Regions from separate parts of the Pseudoduganella sp. UC29_106 genome, predicted to be linked through region 3. Evidence: riboswitches for the same ligand, from Rfam matches in the RefSeq annotation. Region 3 holds a riboswitch; each other region holds the start of a gene.
What was found. A riboswitch is a leader RNA that binds a small molecule or an ion and turns the genes downstream of it on or off. The one in region 3 is predicted to bind cobalamin.
Positions count from the first base shown of each region.

Region 1: linked by a shared signal. The riboswitch ahead of ACHMW6_RS12465 (hypothetical protein) and the one ahead of ACHMW6_RS08410 (TonB-dependent receptor) in region 3 are both predicted to bind cobalamin.
Region 2: linked by a shared signal. The riboswitch ahead of ACHMW6_RS03115 (TonB-dependent receptor domain-containing protein) and the one ahead of ACHMW6_RS08410 (TonB-dependent receptor) in region 3 are both predicted to bind cobalamin.

Region 1 covers NZ_CP171977.1:2,395,519-2,401,861, forward strand. Annotated here, with positions in the region: partial or broken gene ACHMW6_RS12450 (fumarylacetoacetate hydrolase family protein) at 1-3, shown strand, start outside; gene maiA (maleylacetoacetate isomerase) at 7-645, shown strand; gene ACHMW6_RS12460 (DUF1593 domain-containing protein) at 735-2,342, opposite strand; cobalamin riboswitch at 2,512-2,730, shown strand; gene ACHMW6_RS12465 (hypothetical protein) at 3,077-3,799, shown strand; partial or broken gene ACHMW6_RS12470 (hypothetical protein) at 3,840-3,956, shown strand; gene ACHMW6_RS12475 (cobaltochelatase subunit CobN) at 4,039-6,186, shown strand; gene ACHMW6_RS12480 (cobaltochelatase subunit CobN) at 6,084-6,343, shown strand, end outside.
Region 2 covers NZ_CP171977.1:554,282-560,624, forward strand. Annotated here, with positions in the region: gene ACHMW6_RS03110 (FecCD family ABC transporter permease) at 1-359, opposite strand, end outside; gene ACHMW6_RS03115 (TonB-dependent receptor domain-containing protein) at 378-2,204, opposite strand; cobalamin riboswitch at 2,270-2,491, opposite strand; gene ACHMW6_RS03120 (histidine phosphatase family protein) at 2,478-3,026, opposite strand; gene ACHMW6_RS03125 (adenosylcobinamide-GDP ribazoletransferase) at 3,017-3,781, opposite strand; gene cobT (nicotinate-nucleotide--dimethylbenzimidazole phosphoribosyltransferase) at 3,785-4,816, opposite strand; gene ACHMW6_RS03135 (response regulator transcription factor) at 4,837-5,523, shown strand; gene ACHMW6_RS03140 (sensor histidine kinase) at 5,516-6,343, shown strand, end outside.
Region 3 covers NZ_CP171977.1:1,593,955-1,600,297, forward strand. Annotated here, with positions in the region: gene ACHMW6_RS08395 (hypothetical protein) at 1-328, opposite strand, end outside; gene ACHMW6_RS08400 (M1 family metallopeptidase) at 438-1,835, opposite strand; gene ACHMW6_RS08405 (hypothetical protein) at 1,753-2,478, opposite strand; cobalamin riboswitch at 2,557-2,839, shown strand; gene ACHMW6_RS08410 (TonB-dependent receptor) at 2,903-4,750, shown strand; gene ACHMW6_RS08415 (thiol:disulfide interchange protein DsbA/DsbL) at 5,016-5,678, shown strand; gene ACHMW6_RS08420 (hypothetical protein) at 5,682-5,993, shown strand; gene ACHMW6_RS08425 (efflux RND transporter periplasmic adaptor subunit) at 6,097-6,343, opposite strand, start outside.

The DNA of each region.
Region 1 (6,343 bases), 800 kb from region 3:
TGAAAGATGAAACTCTTCAGCTTCTTCGACAGTTCCACCTCCTTCCGGGTGCGCATTGCGCTGGCGCTGAAAGGCCTTCCCTACGAATATGCGGGCGTCAATCTCAGAGAGGGAGCACAAAGGGACGCGGCGTATCGCGAGTTGAGCCCTGCCGCAATCGTACCGGCCCTGGTCGACGGCGAGACTGTGCTGACCCAGTCGCTCGCCATCATCGACTACCTCGATCATCTTCGACCCGAACCACGGCTGATTCCAGAGGCGCCGATCGAACGGGCCCGCGTGCTGGAAATCGCGCAGACGATCGCTTGCGATATCCACCCGATCAATAATCTGCGCGTGCTGAATTATCTGTCCACGACTCTGGCCGTGAATGACACGGACAAATCGGACTGGTACCGGCACTGGGTCGATGAGGGCCTGGCTGCTGTAGAAAGCCTGTTGGCAAGGCGCCCGGCAAGCGAATACTGCATCGGCAATGTGCCGACGCTGGCCGATTGCTGCCTCGTGCCCCAGGTGGCGAATGCGCTGCGTATCGGGTGCAACCTGTCTCGCTTCACACGCGTCCTGGCGGTCTACGAGCGTTGCATGGCGCATCCGGCGTTCGTCCAGGCGGCGCCCGGAAATCAGCCGGATTACATCGCCTAGCCAGGCGAGGGCGGGCCTGCTGCCTGCCGGAGGCGGCGCCTGGTTTCACCGGCGCCGTCTCGATCCTCCTTACTCCGTCACGACAATCACTACTTTTCGTAGTGCGTCAGGGCCGGCGAGCCATTGTCGGTCGCTTCGGCGATCACCTGAATCATGTCATCCGGTTTCGTCTCCGCCGGCACGACGAAACTCACGCCATGATCAAGTGGTTCGAGCCGCACCGCCCCTTTGTAACCGTCCGCCTCCTCCCAGCGCCACCACTTCAGAGTGACCGCGTTGCCATCCGGATCGGACGTCTTCGCGCGAAGCGTGATCCGCTGCCCCGCCTTCGCCCGGATCAGCTGCGGGCCTGCCAGGGCGATCATCGGATTATGGTTGGCGCCGGCAAAGTTCGCTGTTGTCGCCCACTGAAGCCGGGCTGCGAAATCGCGCTGTGCCGCTGCCAGGAACGGATGCGTGGGCGCGCGCTCGATGGGGCGCGGCGGGGGCGGATTGGCGATGTTGGCTTCCATTGCCTTGAGCAGCACAGCAAAGCTCCTCGTGGGGCCGTTGTTCGGGGTGCCCGCCCAGCCGCCGAAGCTGTCGCCGCGGTAGCCGCGCAAGCCGTTATCGAGCAGGTTGAGGAACGTTGGCGTGTCGCCTTCAGCCAGGAATTCGCCTTTTGCGCGCGGTGGTGTCCAGACGATATAACCTTCCTTTTTCAGCTCCTCGGCGGATTTTCCCGCAATGCCGAAATAGTCGAAGATGTCGTTCTGCACCATGTGCTTGCCATCGCCCCATACGCGGTAGGATGCGCCAAGCGGGCCGCGGTCGAGAATATTGGACTTGGTCCAGTCCACCGTAAAGTAGGCAGCATCGTCTTCGCCCACCCTCGACTGTGTCGCATAGCCCAGCGGGACCCCGCCCGCCAGCAGGCGATAGCGGATGTCGGGCCAGTCGGGCTTGATGTAATTGGCGTAGGTATCGTCCTGGTCGCCCGACGGGTGGATGACGGCCTTGCGGATTACTTTGGCGCGGATCGATGCCCACTGCGGCGATCCCTGGTACTGTTCCTCGATCGATTTCAGCGCACGGGCGATGGTGCTTTGGCCTCCCCAGGCATGCAGGTAAATTGGCGACTCCTCATTATCGAGCAGCAGTGCTTTGATAAGGTCCGAACCAGGCGTGTCATGCTCCATCTCGCCGTCGAACTGCACATTGCCCCAGCGGATCTTCGACTTCAGTACCTCTGGGGCCGGATAGTCGTGGTTGTGGACGCGCAGGTTCGGATAGGCCTTGGCGTAATTCTCCACGGCGTCATCAATGAAACGCTCTCCCGGCGCCCAGCGCCACGATGTGCAAGGGCAGAGCTTCAGGCCAAAAAGGGTGTACTCGCGAGTTGGCACTGACAGCCTGGTCCCTTTGCCGTCGCCGGTCCAATGAAACTGGCTGCTGGCATAGATCAGCCCTTCGGTACGGAAATCCGAGCTGTATAGCAGAAACCGAACCATCGAGTTCGAATCGTCGAGTTCAGGATCGGCCGTGATCACTACCCTCGGCTTTTCGTTGGGCGGTGTCTCCAGATATTGTGGCTTGGCCGGACTCTCGCCGGCCATCGTCTGTGTGGCAGCCGCGATCGCAAACATTGCCACGCAGGCGCGGGCAAGGAAGGGGAGCGGACAATTGAAACGGAGCTGCGCGGTGCTTGAGTGAATCAAGTTTGTCTCCATCGATTAATTGTTTGTGGATGACAGCGGTGTCATTCGGCCAGTGTACGCAAAACCGCCTTATCGGAGCAAGCTAATTTTTCGCAAATCTGGCTCGCTGCGCGGCAGTTGAATCACTCTCCACCGCAATTTTGGCAATAATCCGCAATGCAGTTAAAATACCGCTGATTCAGTGAATGGTGCCCTCCAGCTTTTCAGCCGGAGGGTGAAACGGGAAGCCGGTGACGCATGGGATTTTCATCGCATGCCAGTCCGGCGCAGCCCCCGCTGCTGTATGCCTGACGACTTTGATCGAACGCCACTGTGCTTAGCACGGGAAGGCAGGTGCAAAGGAGGATGACGGCAAGCCAGAAGACCGGCCAGTCACGATTGCTTGCGCAAAACCCGGGGTGAGGTTTTGCGTGGTGGTTGTTCGTTGTTTCTTCCTTTGCCTGCAGCGCAGCCGCATTGTGCGGTCGCCATATCGCGCCCGCGCCACGCGCGTGTGCCCGTCCGGCATGGAAAAACGCAGCAGCCTGTGTTCATGCGCGCCAGGCGCGCGTTACCGGTCAATGTCAAATTGAGCACTTCTACTTTCGTGCGGATTCTCGCAGCACTGCTATGCGTTCTCACCAGCGCGTACGGCCAGGCAGCCACCTTGTTTGCCATTGTGACTGAGCGCGCCGCTCCGGCGGCGATCGAGGCGGCGCATCGCCATCTGGCCAGCCATCCGCGGGACCGCACTCGTGTTACGCACGCCTGCCCAGTGGATGGCGGCGAGTGATGCCGACGCCGGCCTCTGGATCAGACAGGCCGACAGCGTGCTGGCGGTTTCCCTGTTCGGAGACCCGGCGCGCCGCCTGAAGGACGCCTTGCCGCGCCACGCCCGAGCACAAACCACCGTTTTAGCCTTCGACGGAGAGGCTGGCCTCAGTCTGATGAGCCGCAGCGCGCGCGGCGGCCTGCATGATTTTTCGCCCGAGTTGTTGCGGGAACTGTCGACGGAAGCGCCACCGGCAGCGGCCCTCAAAGCGGCACAGGCCCATGCCGCCGCGAGCCACTGGCTGGCTGCGCGCCAGCTGTGGCAGGCGGGCTGCGCCGACAACACGGCAGCGCTGTTCGCGCATCTGCTTGATCCGACCGTGGCGCTGGCCAGCCCCCAGCCCGAACCCACGTTGCGCCTGCGCGTCGGCCGGCGCGAACTGACCGATGCGGGCGCTTCGGGCAATGCCGCGCAACTGGGACTGAAGGCCCAGCCCACCGTGGTGGTGCTCGACCTGTCGAATATGGACAGCATGGTGCCCGCGGCAGTCTGCCAGCGCATCGAACAGCGGGGCCAGTCCTGCGTGCAGGTGCTCACGCGCTGGGGCGGCGCCTCGCGCGAGGCACTGGAGCGCCTGCCGAGCTGCTTGCGCCGGCCCAGCCGGCCGCGCTGGTGGTGCTGCGGACTTCGTCGTGGGCGCAGCTGAAGGACGCGAAGCCGTCACGGAAGCGCTGAAGCGGTTGAATGTGCCGGTCTTCAAGGCGATTCGCCTGTCCGACCGCACCGCGCTGCAATGGCATCTGTCGCCGGATGGCTTGCCGCCGGACTCGGTGCAATACCGCGTGGCGCTGCCGGAGTTGCAAGGCATCGGCCAGCCGATCGTGATCGCAGCGCTGGGCCAGGCGCAGCGCGACAAGCTGACCGGTACTCGAGAACCGTCCGCCCGTGGTGCTGCCCGTGGAGGCCGACAGGCTGACCGCACGCGTCAGCCGCTGGCTGGCATTGCGCGCCAAGGCCAACCGCGACAAGCGGGTGGCGCTGATCTATTACAACCACCCGCCGGGGCGGCAGAATATCGGCGCCGACAACCTGGACGTGCCGGCCTCGCTGTTCGACATGCTGCACGCGATGAAGAACGCCGGCTATACGGTGGGCGCCTTGCCCGAGTCGCCGCAAGCGCTGCTGGACATGATCATGGCGCACGGCGTCAACCTGCCGGAAGACCGCGCCGCCTTGCGCGAATTAAGCGGTACGGTGAACAGCGTCAGCGCAGCGGAATACGCGCGCTGGTTCGGCACGCTGCCGCCGCGCGTGCAGGGCGAAATGACCAGCGGCCTGCTGGGCCGCCTGCATGCCGACGTGCTGGAAGCCGAAACAAGCGGCGAGCGGAACCTTGGCCGCAAGCAGGCCGACGTCATCATCAAGGAATTGCAGCACCTGGTGGAAGGCGCGGACCATCCGCAGCGCGAAGCCGCAATCCGTGACCTGGCGGCGCTGGCGGAAGGCTACCGCGCCTGCCTGGAGGTGCGCGCAGCCCGTCCTTGCGCAGCGCTCGCGCCGCTCAGCAAGCGCCTTGCCGGCTACGGCATCGAAGGCCTCAAAGGTTGGGGCGCGGCGCCCGGCAGGATCATGGTCGACAGCGGCAAGCTGCTGGTGCCCGGCCTGGTGTTCGGCAATGTGTTCATCGGGCCGCAGCCGCCGCGCGGCTGGGAAGTGGACGAGGAACTGCTGCACGCGAACACCAGCATCACGCCGCCGCACCAGTACCTCGCCTACTACCATTGGGTGCGCGACCGTTTCAAGGCCGACGCGCTGGTGCATATAGGCCGCCATTCCACCTACGAATTCCTGCCCGGTAAAGCGGTCGGCCTGAGCTCCGACGACTATCCGAGCCTGATCGCCGGCGACCTGCCCGGCATCTATCCCTATATCGTCGATGGCGTAGGGGAGGGCACGCAGGCGAAGCGGCGCGGCCTGGCGGTCATCGTTGATCACCTGACGCCGCCGCTGGCCAGCACGCCGCTGTACGACGAGCTGCTGGCGCTACGCCAGGTGGTCGAGAGCTATGAAGCCGCCAGCTCGGAGTCGCTGAAATCCCAGGCCGCGGCACTGATGCGCGAGCGCGTCACGGCGCTGAACCTGAAGGCCGAACTGGAAGCGTCCATGGCCGACGTGCTGGCCGTGCGCGGCATCGGCTTCGATGCGGCCGATGACGATCTGCTGGCACACGAGGTGGGTCACTACCTGACCAAGCTGCAGGAAAAGTTCATGCCGCATGGCCTGCATATTTTCGGCCGTCCCTGGAAACAGGAATCGATCGGCCTGATGCTCGATTCGATGAAGAAGGGCGGCATCGACGGCCCGGACATCGCCGCCAGCCTCGCCGATTCGCCGCGCCGCGAGATGGCGGCGCTGCTGGCCGGCCTGGATGGGCAGTTCATCGAGCCGGGCAAGGGCAATGACCCGCTGCGCTCGCCCGAAGCGCTGCCCACCGGGCGCAATTTCCATGCGGTTGACGGCGATATCCTGCCCACGCGGCTGGGCTACCAGCTGGGTGAGCGCATGGCCGCCAAGGCCGACGCCCGCGACACTTCGGCCAAGGGCAGCGAGGGCATCATCCTGTGGGCGTCGGACGCCGTGCGCGACGAAGGCGTGATGGTGGCGTTCGCGCTGGCCATGATGGGCGCCGAGCCGGTATGGAATGCACGCGGCATCGTCACCGACGTGCGGCTCAAGCCCGGCGCAGTGCGGCGCGACGCGCTGGTGACCACCTCCGGCCTGTTCCGCGACCTGTATCCGAACCTGATCCGCCTGATCGACCGCGCCGGACGCCTGGCGCTGGCCGCTTCGGCCGGCGCCCTGGCCGAGCGGGATCCAGCCTTGAAAGAGGCCTTGCAGGCGGCGCTGGCGCCGCTGCCCGGTGTGGCATGGGCAGCGAAGAGCCGGCGCGCAATCGGGTGGCGCAACAATGGTTGCTGCGACAGCACGCATTGGCGGGTGGCGGCATGTCCGTCGCCGACGCCGGACGCGCCGCCGCGCAGCGCGTGTTCGGCGACGCGCCGGGCGCATACGGCGCCGGCGTCAACCGCCTGACCGAGCGCTCCGGCGCCTGGCGCGAGCGCGATGAGATTGGCCGCGCCTACCGCAACCGCATGGGGCACGCCTATGGCCTGGACGCCAGCGGTGAGGCCAGCCACGCTGCCTTCGACGTGGCGCTGGACGGCATCGAACGCAGCTACCACGGCCGCGC
Region 2 (6,343 bases), 1.0 Mb from region 3:
GCGCACATGAACAGCAGGGCCGCCAGCGCGCCTACCGATGCGCCGGACGAAACGCCCAGTACATAAGGGTCGGCCAGCGGATTGCGCAGCAGGGCCTGCATCATCATGCCCGCCAGTGACAGCGAAGCGCCAGTAACGAAAGCTGTCACAGCACGGCCGGCGCGCAAATCCAGCAGCGTGGCTGCCAGCGAGGACGGCTGGCCATTCAGCAATTCCCGCAAGGCGCCCGGCATATCCGCCAACGGAATCGATACCGAGCCAGTCATGCCGGCAATCACCAGGCTGGCGATGGAAAGGACGACCAGGCCTACGGTAATCAGGCCGGCTCGGTTGCGCAATTGGGCGGAGAATGGATGCATTGCGGGAGCTTAACCGATTTAGTGGAAGCCGTAACGCAGGGCGGCGAACACAGTGGAACCGGCCGTTGCGTAATTGCGGGCCAGCTCATACTGTTTGTCGGCCACGTTGTTCCAGCGGACCAGGGCGGACCAGTCGCGCGAGAACTGCCAGGTCGCGTACAGGTTCACCAGGCCATAGCCGCCCAGGCGGTTGACGTTGGAGGCGTCGTCAAAGCGGTACGAGGACACCTGCCATTCCACGCCGGTGTGCAGAGGGCCTGCTTCATAGTCGACGCCCACGTTGCCATGGCGCCGGGCACGGCGCACCAGCGATTTGCCGGTCGTGTCATCCTTCGGGTCCTGGAAGTCAGCGTCCGCGCGCAGCGTGAAGCTGCCCAGGCGCTGGCGGGCCGACATGGTCAAGCCTTCCAGCGTGGCCTTGTTGACGTTATACGCGCAACCGAACTTGAAGCCGGGCTTGGGGCAGGGCGTCGTATTGACCAGCAGGTCGGTCAGCTTGTTGTGATAGTAGGCGGCAGTGAGGGCAGTGCTGCCGTTGTCGAAGTTCAGGCCTACCTCGCCGTTGCGGCCGCGCTCAGGCTTGTTGCCGTCGAAGCCGAAGCCCGGGTAGTAGAGTTCATTGAAGGTCGGCGCGCGGAAGCTGGTGCCGTAGCTGGCGTTCAGGCGCAGCGCGCTGGACAGGCGGTAGCCATAACCCAGCGAGCCGGTGGCCTTGTTGCCGTACTGCGAGCTGTCGTCGTTGCGGGCGCCGATGCTGAGCAGGTGCGGGCCGCGGTTCAACTGATAGCTGCCGGCGACGGACGTCGTGCTGCGGTCGCGCGAAACGGCCGTGGTGGTGGCTTCCACTTCTTCCTTGCGGTGCTCGACCAGCAGCTGCAGCATATCGTCGCCCAGGCGGTAGTCGTTCTGCCAGTTGAAGGTGGTCTGCTTGGTGTTGATCTGGCTGTCGGTGGCGGTGAAGCTGCCGGACTTGTCGCGGCTTTGCGCCGCCTGGGCCAGCATCGACCATTCGGAAGTGATCTTGTTGCGCGAGTAGACCGCATAGTTATCCAGCACCTGCACGCTGTCGGCGCGCGCCTTGCCGCTGTCGAATTGTGCGTCGAGGCGGCTGTGCAGGAAGAGCAGGCCCAGTTCATGGCCGGGGGCCAGCTGCCATGCGACCTGGCCGGCGGCATTTTCGCGCTTGTAGCCGTCGTCGTCCGGGTTATAGGAACTGTTGGCCGGCTTGGTGGCCGAGAAGCCGTCCGAGCGCTCTTTCGCTGCGCTCAGCGCATAGCTGACGGCGCCGCTGCTGCCGGATACGGCAGCCTGGTAGGCACGCGTATTGTCGGTGCCGCCGCCGACCGAGGCGCTGATGCTGGGCGCACCCTGGCCTTTCTTCGTGAAGATCTGGATCACGCCGCCGATGGCGTCCGCGCCGTACAGGGTGCTGAGCGGGCCGTAGACGACTTCGATATGGTCGATGGCTTCCATCGGGATCGCGTTCCAGGCGGCGGTGCCGCTGGTGGCGGAGCCGATGCGCACGCCGTCCACCAGCACGATGACCTGGTTGCCGTTGGCGCCGCGAATCAGCACGCCGGAGTTGGTGCCCGGGCCGCCGTTGCGGGTGACTTCAATGCCGCGCTGGCGTTGCAGCAGTTCCGTGATGGAGCCGGCGCCGGCGTTGGCAATTTCTTCCGCGCCGATAGTCAGCGTGTCGGCGACAACATCGCGCGCAGCTTGCGGAGTGCGGGTGGCGGTCACGATGACCGCGTTCAGGGCAGTGGTTTGGGCTTGCACGCTTGGCGCAGCAATAGCCAGGGCGAACGACGCGAGGGCCGCTTGCCGGGTGACGGGAGAGGTCATGACAAGTTTTCGATATTGAGCAACCAGCCCACGTCCCCGTAGACTGGAATCACACGAAAGCGCATTGCGCTTCCACCTGATTTGGCCGGTATCCGGGCTGGCATGCCTGGCTGTCTTGCCTTCCCATGCTTGCGCACAGTGGCGGAGGAGACAGCTGCCGCTTTATGGAGCGGCACATGCTTACCGTTGCGGGGGCAGCACACGTTGACCGTCGTGGACGGTGTCGTGTTTCCCGTTTAACTGCGTTCGAGGACTCGAACGCGGGCACCAAAACTATTCAATTATAACCCGGTGTATGCTGCCGTAGGCGATGGCGTGTGGTTTTGCAGCCGCTTGCAGCGCGGCTTCATGCAGGGCGGCGCCGCCGGCAAGCGCTTGCAGCAGGCGGATCGTGCCGGCGTGACATACCACAATGGCAGTGCCGTCCAGCGCTTTCAGGAAGGCTTGCACGCGGCGTGCCGCATCCAGTACGGATTCGCCGCCGCCGGGGCGGTAGTTCAGCAGGTCGGCGACCCAGGCATCGACTTCGGCGCGGGGGATGTCGTCCCAGGCACGCAGTTCCCAGGCGCCGAAATCCAGTTCGGCGAGGCGGGCGTCCACGATCGGCGCGCGCGGGGTAGCGAGTTGCGTGGCCAGGGCGGCGCAGCGCTGCAGTGGGCTGGTGCGGATGGGCGCCGTGCGCAGCAGCTCTGGCGGCAGCTCGGCGCGAACGCCCGTGACGCACGCGGCCAGCGCGGCGGGATCTGCCGACAGGTCGCTGCTGCCGTAGCATATGCCCGGCGCGGCAAGCGGCGCCGGGTGGCGGATGAGGATCAGCTCCACGCAGCCAGCGCGCCGAGGTAGAACACAGCCTCCGTCAGCTGCTGCACGGCGCCCAGGCAGTCGCCCGTATAGCCGCCCAGGCGCTGCGCGCATTTACGGGCAAGCCAGGCGGCGGCGAGGACCATGGCAAGCAGGCCACAGGCCAACGCAACCGGCGCGATCCAGCCACGCGCGGCGACAAGCGCCACCGGCAGTGCCGCGGTGCAGGCTGCGATGGCGAATTCGCCGCTGCGCATTTCCTGCGCCATCGGCTTGGCCTTGCCTTCCGCGCGGGCATATTCCATGCGCCAGATCAGGGCCGTCGCCATCAGGCGGGAAGCAGGATGGGCGACGAACAGCGCCGCCAGCACCCCGGTGTACGGCAGCGAAGACAGAGCCGCAACCTTGGTCGCCAGCAGGAGCAGGATGCCGATCGCGCCGTAAGCGCCGATACGCGAGTCCTTCATGATCTCCAGCACGCGCTCGCGCGTGTGGCCGCCGCCGAAGCCGTCGCACATATCGGCAAAGCCGTCTTCATGGAAGGCGCCGGTGGCATAGATGCCGGCGGCGGTGGAGAGCAGGACGGCGACCGCGGGCGGCAGTACGAGCGCAGTCAGCGCATACACGCCGGCGGCAATCGCCGCGACCACCAGGCCGACCAGCGGAAAATAACGGGAAGCGTGATGCAGCCAGGCCGCCTCGAAGCCGACCCAGCGCGGGATCGGCAGCCGCGTAAAGAATTGCAGCGCGATGAAGAAGAGGCGGACCTGCTGCATGAATCAGGCGGACTTTTCGCTGACCTGGGCGGAGTCGAACGTCGCCATCTGGTTCAGGAAGTTCACGGCCGACTGCAGCAGCGGCATGGCCAGCGCGCTGCCCGTACCTTCGCCCAGGCGCAGGCCCAGATTCAGCAGGGGACGTGCGCCAAGATGTTCCAGCATGCGCTTGTGGCCACTCTCGTCCGAGCAGTGCGAGAACACGCAGTATTCCAGCACTTCCGGCTTGATGCGGGCCGCCACCAGCAGGGCGCTGGTGACGATGAAACCGTCGATCACCAGGACCATGCGGCGCTCGGCCGCCTTCAGCATGGCGCCGGCCATCATGGCGATTTCGAAGCCGCCGAATGCGGATAGCACCGGCAGGCCGCCGTTGACGTCGTGCAGCTGCACCGCCGCTTCGATTACGCGCTGCTTGCGTAGCACGCCTTCGGCATCCAGGCCCGTGCCCGCGCCCACGCAGTCGGCCACCGGAATGCCGGTTAGCTTGTGCATCAGGGCCGCAGCTGCCGTCGTATTGCCGATGCCCATTTCGCCAAAGCCCAGCACATTGCCCGGCAGCGCTTCGACCAGCTCCATGCCGGCCTCGATCGCTTCCATGCACTCCTGGGCGGACATGGCCTTCTCCTGCGCGAAATTGCGCGTACCGGGAGCGATCTTGCGGTTCAACAGGCCTTCGCGCGGCCCGAAGTCGTGGTTCACGCCGGCGTCCACCACGCTCAGGGAGCAGCCGTTCTGGCGTGCGAACACATTGATGGCGGCGCCGCCGGCCAGGAAGTTCTCGACCATTTGCCAGGTCACGTCCTGCGGATAGGCGGACACGCCCTCGGCCACGACACCGTGGTCGCCCGCGAAGACCAGAATGGCAGGTTCGCGCAGCTCGGGCGACGTGGTCTGCTGGATCATGCCGATCTGCTTTGCCAGCGTCTCCAGTGCGCCCAGGCTGCCCAGCGGCTTGGTCTTGTTGTTGATCGCGCGATCCAGCTGTCCCGCGAGCGTTTCGTTAGAAATTGGGGTGATGTGTGGGATAGTCATCAGAGAATTATAATGCCCGCATGCGCATTCTCATCATTGAAGACAATCCGGACATTGTCGCCAACCTGTACGGCTTCCTGGAGCCCAAGGGTTACGTGCTCGATTCCGCCGCCAATGGCTACGGCGGACTGGGGCTGGCTGCGCAGAACGATTACGACGCGGTTGTGCTGGACGTGATGCTGCCCGGGCTGAATGGCCTGGAGCTGTGCCAGAAGCTGCGCGGGGAGCTGGGCAAGTCCACGCCCGTGCTGATGCTGACCGCGCGCGACACCTTGGAAGACAAGGTGGCTGGCTTCGACAGCGGCGCCGACGATTACCTCGTCAAACCGTTCTCCCTGGTCGAACTGGAAGTGCGCCTGCGCGCCCTGGTGCGGCGCGCGCGCGGCGCCCAGACGGCCAGCCCCATGCTGACCGTGGGCGAGCTGACATTCGATACCGCGAACTTCGAGGCGCGCCGCGCCGGCCGTCCGCTGGCGCTGACCCGCACTGGCTTCACCATCCTGCGCCTGCTGATGAAAGAGGCGCCCAATGTGGTCACGCGCGAAGCGCTGGAGCAGGAGCTGTGGGGTGAGGACCGGCCGGACAGCGATGCCCTGCGCACCCACATCCACGCACTGCGCCAGGCGCTGGACAAGCCCCATCCCTTCGCCATGCTGCGCACCATTCCAGGGATCGGCTACAAACTGGTGAGCGAAGCAGATGAATAAGGTCCATTCGCTGCGGCGGAGCATCATCGCCGCCTATATGACCTTCGCGATGGTGGTGTCCGTCGTGTTTGCGGTCGTGGCGATGATCGCCGTCGAAGGCATCGAAGACCGCCTGGTGGACGACCGACTGGAGGAGATCGCCAAATGGGCTTCGCCGCGCGACGCCGGCCACCTGCCGGTGGAAATGCCCTCCGGCGTGAGCTTCCATCATGACAATGACATTCCGTTGTCGCTGCGCGGGCTGTCTCCCGGCGTGCATGACCGGATCGTGGATGGCGTGTACCTGCAAGTGCTGGCGGGGCGCGATGCCATCGGCGATTTCGTGGTGGTGGATCACAGCACCGAGTATGAGCACATCGAGCAGGTCGTGTACTCGATGTTCCTTGCCGTGCTGCTGGCCTTCATCGGCTGTTCGGTGGTGCTGGGCCGCTTCCTGGCCAACCGCTTTGTCACGCCGATGATGGAACTGGCGCAGGCGGTCGAACAACGCAAGGACGATTTGCCGCACCAGGAGCGCAAGGATGAACTGGGCGTGCTCGCGCGCGCCTTCGCCGGCCACACGTCGGAGCTGACCCGCTTCCTCGACCGTGAGCGCTTCTTTACGGGAGACGTGAGCCACGAGCTGCGCACGCCGCTGACCGTGATCAGCGGGGCCGCCGAAGTGCTGATGGAGCGCACCAAGGACGATCCGGCGCTGCATGCCCCGTCCGAGCGGATTTACCGCGCAGCACGCGAAGCGAGCGAAGTGACGGCCGTGCTGCTGCGCCTGGCCCGCTCGCCCGAAGTGCTGGAGTGGGACAAGCTTTCCGCAGCCGCAGTA
Region 3 (6,343 bases):
CCGTGTCGTGGGCGCGCGCCGCCGTCACCGCCACGCCGGTCAGGAAGGGCGACAGCAGCAGCGTGAACACCAGCGCGGCAATGCCGCCGCCGTGGATCGCTGCGCCGTTGCGGCGCACTTCCGCCATCAGGTCGGCCAGCGTTAGCAGGTCCAGCTGCTGCGCCAGTGCGGCCGCGTGCACGGAGCGGTCGAGGCTTCCCGACAGCGTGTTCCACACGGGCAGCGCCATCAGCAGCATGGGCAGCAGCACGGCGCCCAGCCAGATCAATAAAAGGCGCCACTGCAGGGCGACGCGGCTGGCGTTCTTCAGATTGGTGGTCAGCTTCATACGGTCACGATCAGGGCAATGAGGGACTGGATAATGGCGGCGATGTCGAAGCTCCAGCGGCGCGAAGCGCTGCCATCGGATTTGATGGTCTTGCTGTCATCGAGCTTGCTCACGTCCAGCAGATGCTTGCGTTCGGGTCGATTTCGGCGGAGACGGCCTTCACCGGCTTGGTCCACTCGAACTTCTGCCAGCGCTGTTCGCCGCCCCAGCGCACGGTTTCCTTGCTGCCGTCGACAAAGGTCACGACCAGCGTCTGCGGCACATCGGCGCCGCGGCGGCGCACGATGACTTCGGTGCGGTAGGGGAAGGGACCGGTGCCATCCTTGGCGTGCGGATGGGCCTTGTCCCAATCTTCGCGGATCTTGTCTTCCTTTTCCTCCGCCTGCTTGGCGCTCAGCTTGACGCCCGGCTGCGGCAGCACTTCCTCGCTGGAGAAGCTGCTGATGCGGTCATCCACGCGCGTGGTGGCATAGACCTGCTGGGCGAACACGCGTTCCACCAGCTGGCGCTGGCCGCTTACCTCGGCCAGCGTTTCGCGCAGGTCGGCCACGCTTGGGTGGCGGAATTTCCAGCGCTTGTAATACTCCTTAAAGGCGCGTTCGAGGACTTCCTTGCCCAGCTGCTCCTCCAGGTCGTGCATGGCGGTTGCCGTGCGCGCATAGACCGGGCCGATGCCCTGCAGTCGCGTATAGGCATTTTCGCCCAGCGGGTCGGCCGGTTCCTCGCGGGGACTGCCCAGGCGCGAGAAGTCGAATACCTTGAAGCGCGGTGCGATGCCGATGGCCTTGAGGAGCGGCGTGGTGGCATCGATCCCGCGGCCGGCTGCGCGCAGCATGCGCTCGTCCCAGTACTCGTTCAAGCCTTCATCCAGCATGGGTTCTTCGAACTCGTTGCTGGCGAGGATGCCGTAGAAGTAGCCGTGGCCGAATTCGTGGATGGTCACGAAGTCCAGCTGGTACGCATCAAGGGTGCCGGGTTGCAGGCCGGCGTAGCTGTCGGCAGTGAAGAAGGTCGGGTATTCCATGCCGGCCGCTTCCCCCGCGTTATGGGGCGGGATGACGACGGTCACGGTCTTGTAAGGGTAGGGGCCGAGCGTATTGGAGAACCACGTCAGCGAATCCTTGGTGGCCTTCAGCGCCGGCGCCGCGTTGGATTCATACTCGGGCGGGAACAGCACGGTGATTTTCACCTGCGGGCTGCCGGGGCCGGACCAGGTATCGACCAGCGGCCTGGCGGTGCGCTTGTCCGCCGTCCAGGCGAAGTCGTGGACGTCGCCCTGCACGTAGTGGTGGGTCAGCTTGCCGTCCTTTTCGGCCGGCGTGCCTTGCAGCTCGCCCGTGGCGCCGATGGTGTATTCCTTCGGCGCGGTCAGCTTCACGTCGTAATTGCCGAAGTCCGCGTAGAACTCGGATTCGGCGTGGTATTCATGCGCGTTCCAGCGGACCGCCGTTGCGCCCCGTTCGCCCGGCAGTTCCAGCACGGCGATCTTGGGGAACCATTGCGCCACCAGGTGGAAGCTGCCGAAGTAGCCCGCTGCGCGCGATCACGCGCGGCAGCTGGTCGAAGAAGGCGATGTCCAGCGTGGTGCTGGCGCCGGGCGCGACGGCCTGCGGCAGGTCCAGGCGCACCACGGTCTGGTCGGTGGCGGGGCCGCCATCCGGCCGCACGAATTTCCACGACACGGCTGCGCCGTTCTGCGCCACGCTGCGCAGGTCCGTGTAGCCCCATTCGTCATCCTTGACCTGACGGATGTCGTCGCCGCGGTGGCGCATCTCCGTGAAGAAAGTGCTGTCCTTGCCCCGGAAGGCATTCAGGTAAAGGTGCAGGTAGACGCTGTGCACCGGCCGGTCGCTGCGGTTGCGCCAGGTGAGTTTTTGCTTGCCGTCGATGGTGTGCTTGACGGGATCGAGGCTGGCTTCGATTTCGTAGTTCACCACGCGGTCGGACAGCGTGGCTTCGCTGCCGCTGCGGGCTCCGCCCCAGGCATCGGGCGCGCTCGGGGTGGTGACGGCGGCGGCTTTGGCAGGCGCGAGCGGGATATCGCCGGCCGTCGCAGCCTGCGCTGGCGCGGGCGGTGCGGCCGTCTTCGCGCCTTGCGCCATCAGGGCCGATCCTGCGGCCAGCAGCGCGATCGCGGGCAGCCACTTCATGATGCTTCGCATAACTCTCCAATATCAGAATGGCAACCCATTAACTATAGCTAGGCTTATGGCATAAAAGCAAACGGTTTATAATGGCGGCGCTCTGGTGCCCGCGTCCTGCTCATGGACGCAGTTAAACGGGAAACACCGGGGCCGCGCGCGAAGCACAGCGCGGCGGCCAAGGTGTGCTGCCCCCGCAACGGTAAGCAAGCGTCGACCAGAACCTCAAATCTAGTGGCTGCCACGATGTGGCAGCCACTTGTTTTGCGGTTTGGCGGCAAGCCGGTTTTGAGACCACTGCGCTTTGGCGTAGGAAGGTGAACCGGTTCGGCTTGTAGCCCGGATACCGGCCAGGGAGGTGGAGGCGTTTGCGCCTCTGTGGATTCCGGCTGCGGGGACGCAGGCGGATACTCTTTTCAGTACTGGTTTATCCATGAATATCTTTGCATCCCGCCGCGCGCTGGCGCTGGCCGTTTCCCTGTGCTTTGCCGCGCCTGCGTTCGCGGAAGGCGACGTGGTCGTGATTTCAGGCGCGCGCTTCGCGGCCGATCCGGCCCTGCTGCCGATCGGCGCGACTTCGATCACCGCCGCTGAAATCCGCCGCTCCGGTGTTTCCGACGTCAATCAGGCCATCCGCAAGATCGGCGGCGTGTACGGCCGCCAGAGCCTGACCGGCAGCCCGGACTTCGGCCTGGACCTGCGCGGCTTCGGCACCAACAGCGACCAGAATATGGTGGTGGTGCTGGACGGCGTGCGCCTGTCCGAGAATGAGCTGACTGGCCCGCTGCTGTCCACCATTCCGGTCGATTCCGTCGAGCGCATCGACATCATGCGCGGCGGCGCCAGTGTGCTGTATGGTGAAGGCGCCACGGGCGGCGTGATCAACATCGTCACCAAGCGTCCGGAAGCGGGCGCCACGCGCGGCACCGTGTTCGCCGAAGGCGGCCAGTTCAGCGCTGGCGAAGTGCGCGGCTCCGTGGCCAAAGCGTGGGACGGCTTTGCGATGGACCTCTCGGCCGGCCACCAGCGCACCGACAACTACCGCGACAACAATGAATTCAAGCAGAGCCACTTCGGCGGCGGCGCCCAGTGGAGCACGTCCTACGGCCGCTTCGGCGTGCGTGCCGAGATCACGCGCCAGGACAACCGCTTCGCCGGCTCGCTGACCCAGGCCCAGTTCGACGCCAATCCGCGCCAGACCAATACGCCTAACGATTTCGGCAAGCTGGATAGCGATCGCTACACCGCTTTCTATGAGCAGAAGCTGGGCGCCTTCGACTTCGCAGCCGAACTGTCGCACCGCAAGAAGGAAACCGAGGCGACTTATGTCAGCTCCTTCGGCACCTTCAGTTCCCACTACGACAGCAAGCAGACCCAGTTCTCGCCGCGCGTGCGCCACCTGGCGCAGTTCGGCGAGCTGCTGAACGAAGTGGTGGCCGGCGTGGACCTGACGCGCTGGAACCGCGTCACCGACGGCACTTACGACACGACGCAGCGCTCCAAGGCATTCTATCTGCGCGACGAGATCAAGTTTGGCGGCGTGTACCAGCCGCGCCTCGCCGCAGGCGTGCGCCGTGAGCTGTTCGACAAGGAAGCCACCGATCCGCTGCGCGCCCAGCCGGCCTACGACATCACCCAGGCCCACAACGCATGGGAAGTGCAGGGCAGCGTGCTGGCCGCGCCGAATCTGACCGTGTACGCCAAGGCGGGCCAGAGCTACCGCGTGGCGAACGCCGACGAGAATGGCTTCACCGTTGCCTGGGGCGTGCCGCTGAAGACCCAGACTTCGCATGATGTGGAGCTGGGCGCGGGTTATTCGATCGCCGGCGTGAAGCTGGATGGCCGCGTGTTCCGTCATAACCTCAACAACGAGATCTTCTTCGATCCGACCGCAGGCGATTTCGGCTTCGGCGCGAACACCAACCTGGATCCGACCCGCCGCGAAGGCTTCGAACTGGACGCAAGCGCCCATGTGGCGCGCGACTGGCAGGTCAGCGGCCATTACCAGCATGTGAAGGCGGAGTTCCGCGAAGGCCCGAATTCCGGCCGCGAGATGGTGCTGGTGCCGAAGAATATCGTCACCGCGCGCCTGGCCTGGCTGCCGTCCGATGGCCAAACCGCGGATGTCGGCGTGCAGTGGGTGGATGAGCAGCGCTTCGGGTCTGATTTCAGCAATACCTGCAGCGCGCGCATTCCTTCGTTTACGACCGTGGATGCACGGTATGCACGCAAGTTTGGACAGTGGGAGGTGGCGGTGTCCCGGACTGAATCTGGCGGATAAGCATTATTACACTGCGGCTTTCGGCTGCCGGTCGGGGATTTATCCGAGTGATGGTCGGCAGTTGAAGCTGTCCGTGCGTTACGATTTCTGACGCAGCGGCGGATCAATGATCCGCCCTACGCGGTGCGTCGGCGCGGCGGGCGCGGGCTTAAACGGTGCTTAAATTGGGTGCGGCGGCGGCATTTTTGCCGCCGGGGCTGAAATTGGGGGCCGAAAAAATGGTAATCTCGCGGCGTTTACCACCCCAATTCATTAAAGGATGACTATGCGTTTCCTGCGCCTCATGCTGGCTTCCGCCGCCCTGATGTTCGCCGCCACCGGCGCTGCTTATGCTGCCGAACCGAAGGAGGGCGTTGAATTCAAGACTCTCGATACGCCTGTGCGCGCCGACACCGGCGGCAAGAAGGTGGAAGTGGTCGAGTTCTTCATGTACTCCTGCCCGCACTGCAATGCACTGGAACCGCTGATGGCCGACTGGGTCAAGAAGAATGCGGACAAGATCGTGTTCAAGCGCGTGCACTTCCCGCGCACCGGCGAGAAAGACCCGCAAGCCCACGCTTACCTGACGCTGGAAGCGATGAACAAGCTGGATGCTGTGCACGACAAACTGTTCCGCGCTATCCACGTTGAGCATAACCGCCTGATGACCGACGATTCGATCACCGAGGTGGTCACCAAGAACGGCGTGGACAAGGCCAAGTACCTGGAAACCTTCAATTCCTTTGGCGTGCAGACTAAAATGAAGCGTGCCAATGCGCTGATCAATTCCTATAAGGTGGACAGCGCGCCGACCATCGTCATCGACGGTAAATACGTGACTTCGCCGTCGCAGGCAGGCCGTCCGGGCGAGTCGGAAGTAGTATCCCAGCAAAAGACCCTGGCCGTGATGGACTACCTGGTCGCAAAGGCTGCTGCTACCAAGAAGTAAACAATGAAGAACCGTGAAGAAGACGTAATGGAGGCATTCAGGCAGTCCTCTCCGGACGAGGCGGGGTTGTACGACCGCCCCTGGATCAACCACCTCGCCTGGACCCTGGTCGTGCTGCTGACTGGCCTCGTGTTCTGGATGGCCATCGCCATCGTGAATGCCGAGAACCAGCGCAATGCACTGGCCAATAAGCAGTGCCGCGACAGGGTGTTCAAGGAGGAGATCGACAAGACTTGCATGCTGACCGTGCAGTCGCGCGAACATTGGTGGGAACACCTCGCTTACGCTATGTGGCATACGAAGCCGCAGAAATGAAAGAAGCCCGCTAGCAGATAGCGGGCTTTTTTTTTAGAACCCAAGGCAAAAGCAGGTGTCAGGCACATCGTGCCTGACACCAGGGTTACGCCTCTGGTTTTTGCTAGCTGTGCCGGATCACGACGGTGCAGGTGCTGCCTGCCACCAGGGGCTGGCCAGGCGGGGGCGTGTCGATGTGGATGCGCACCGGAATGCGCTGGGCCAGGCGCACCCAGTTGAAGGTCGGGTTCACATCGGCCAGCAGTTCGCGGCCCGTGGTGGCGTCGCGGTCGGTGATGCCGCGCGCGATGCTCTCGACGTGCCCCTGCAGCGAGGCGCCGTCCATCAGCTGCATGTCCACCTTCGCGCCG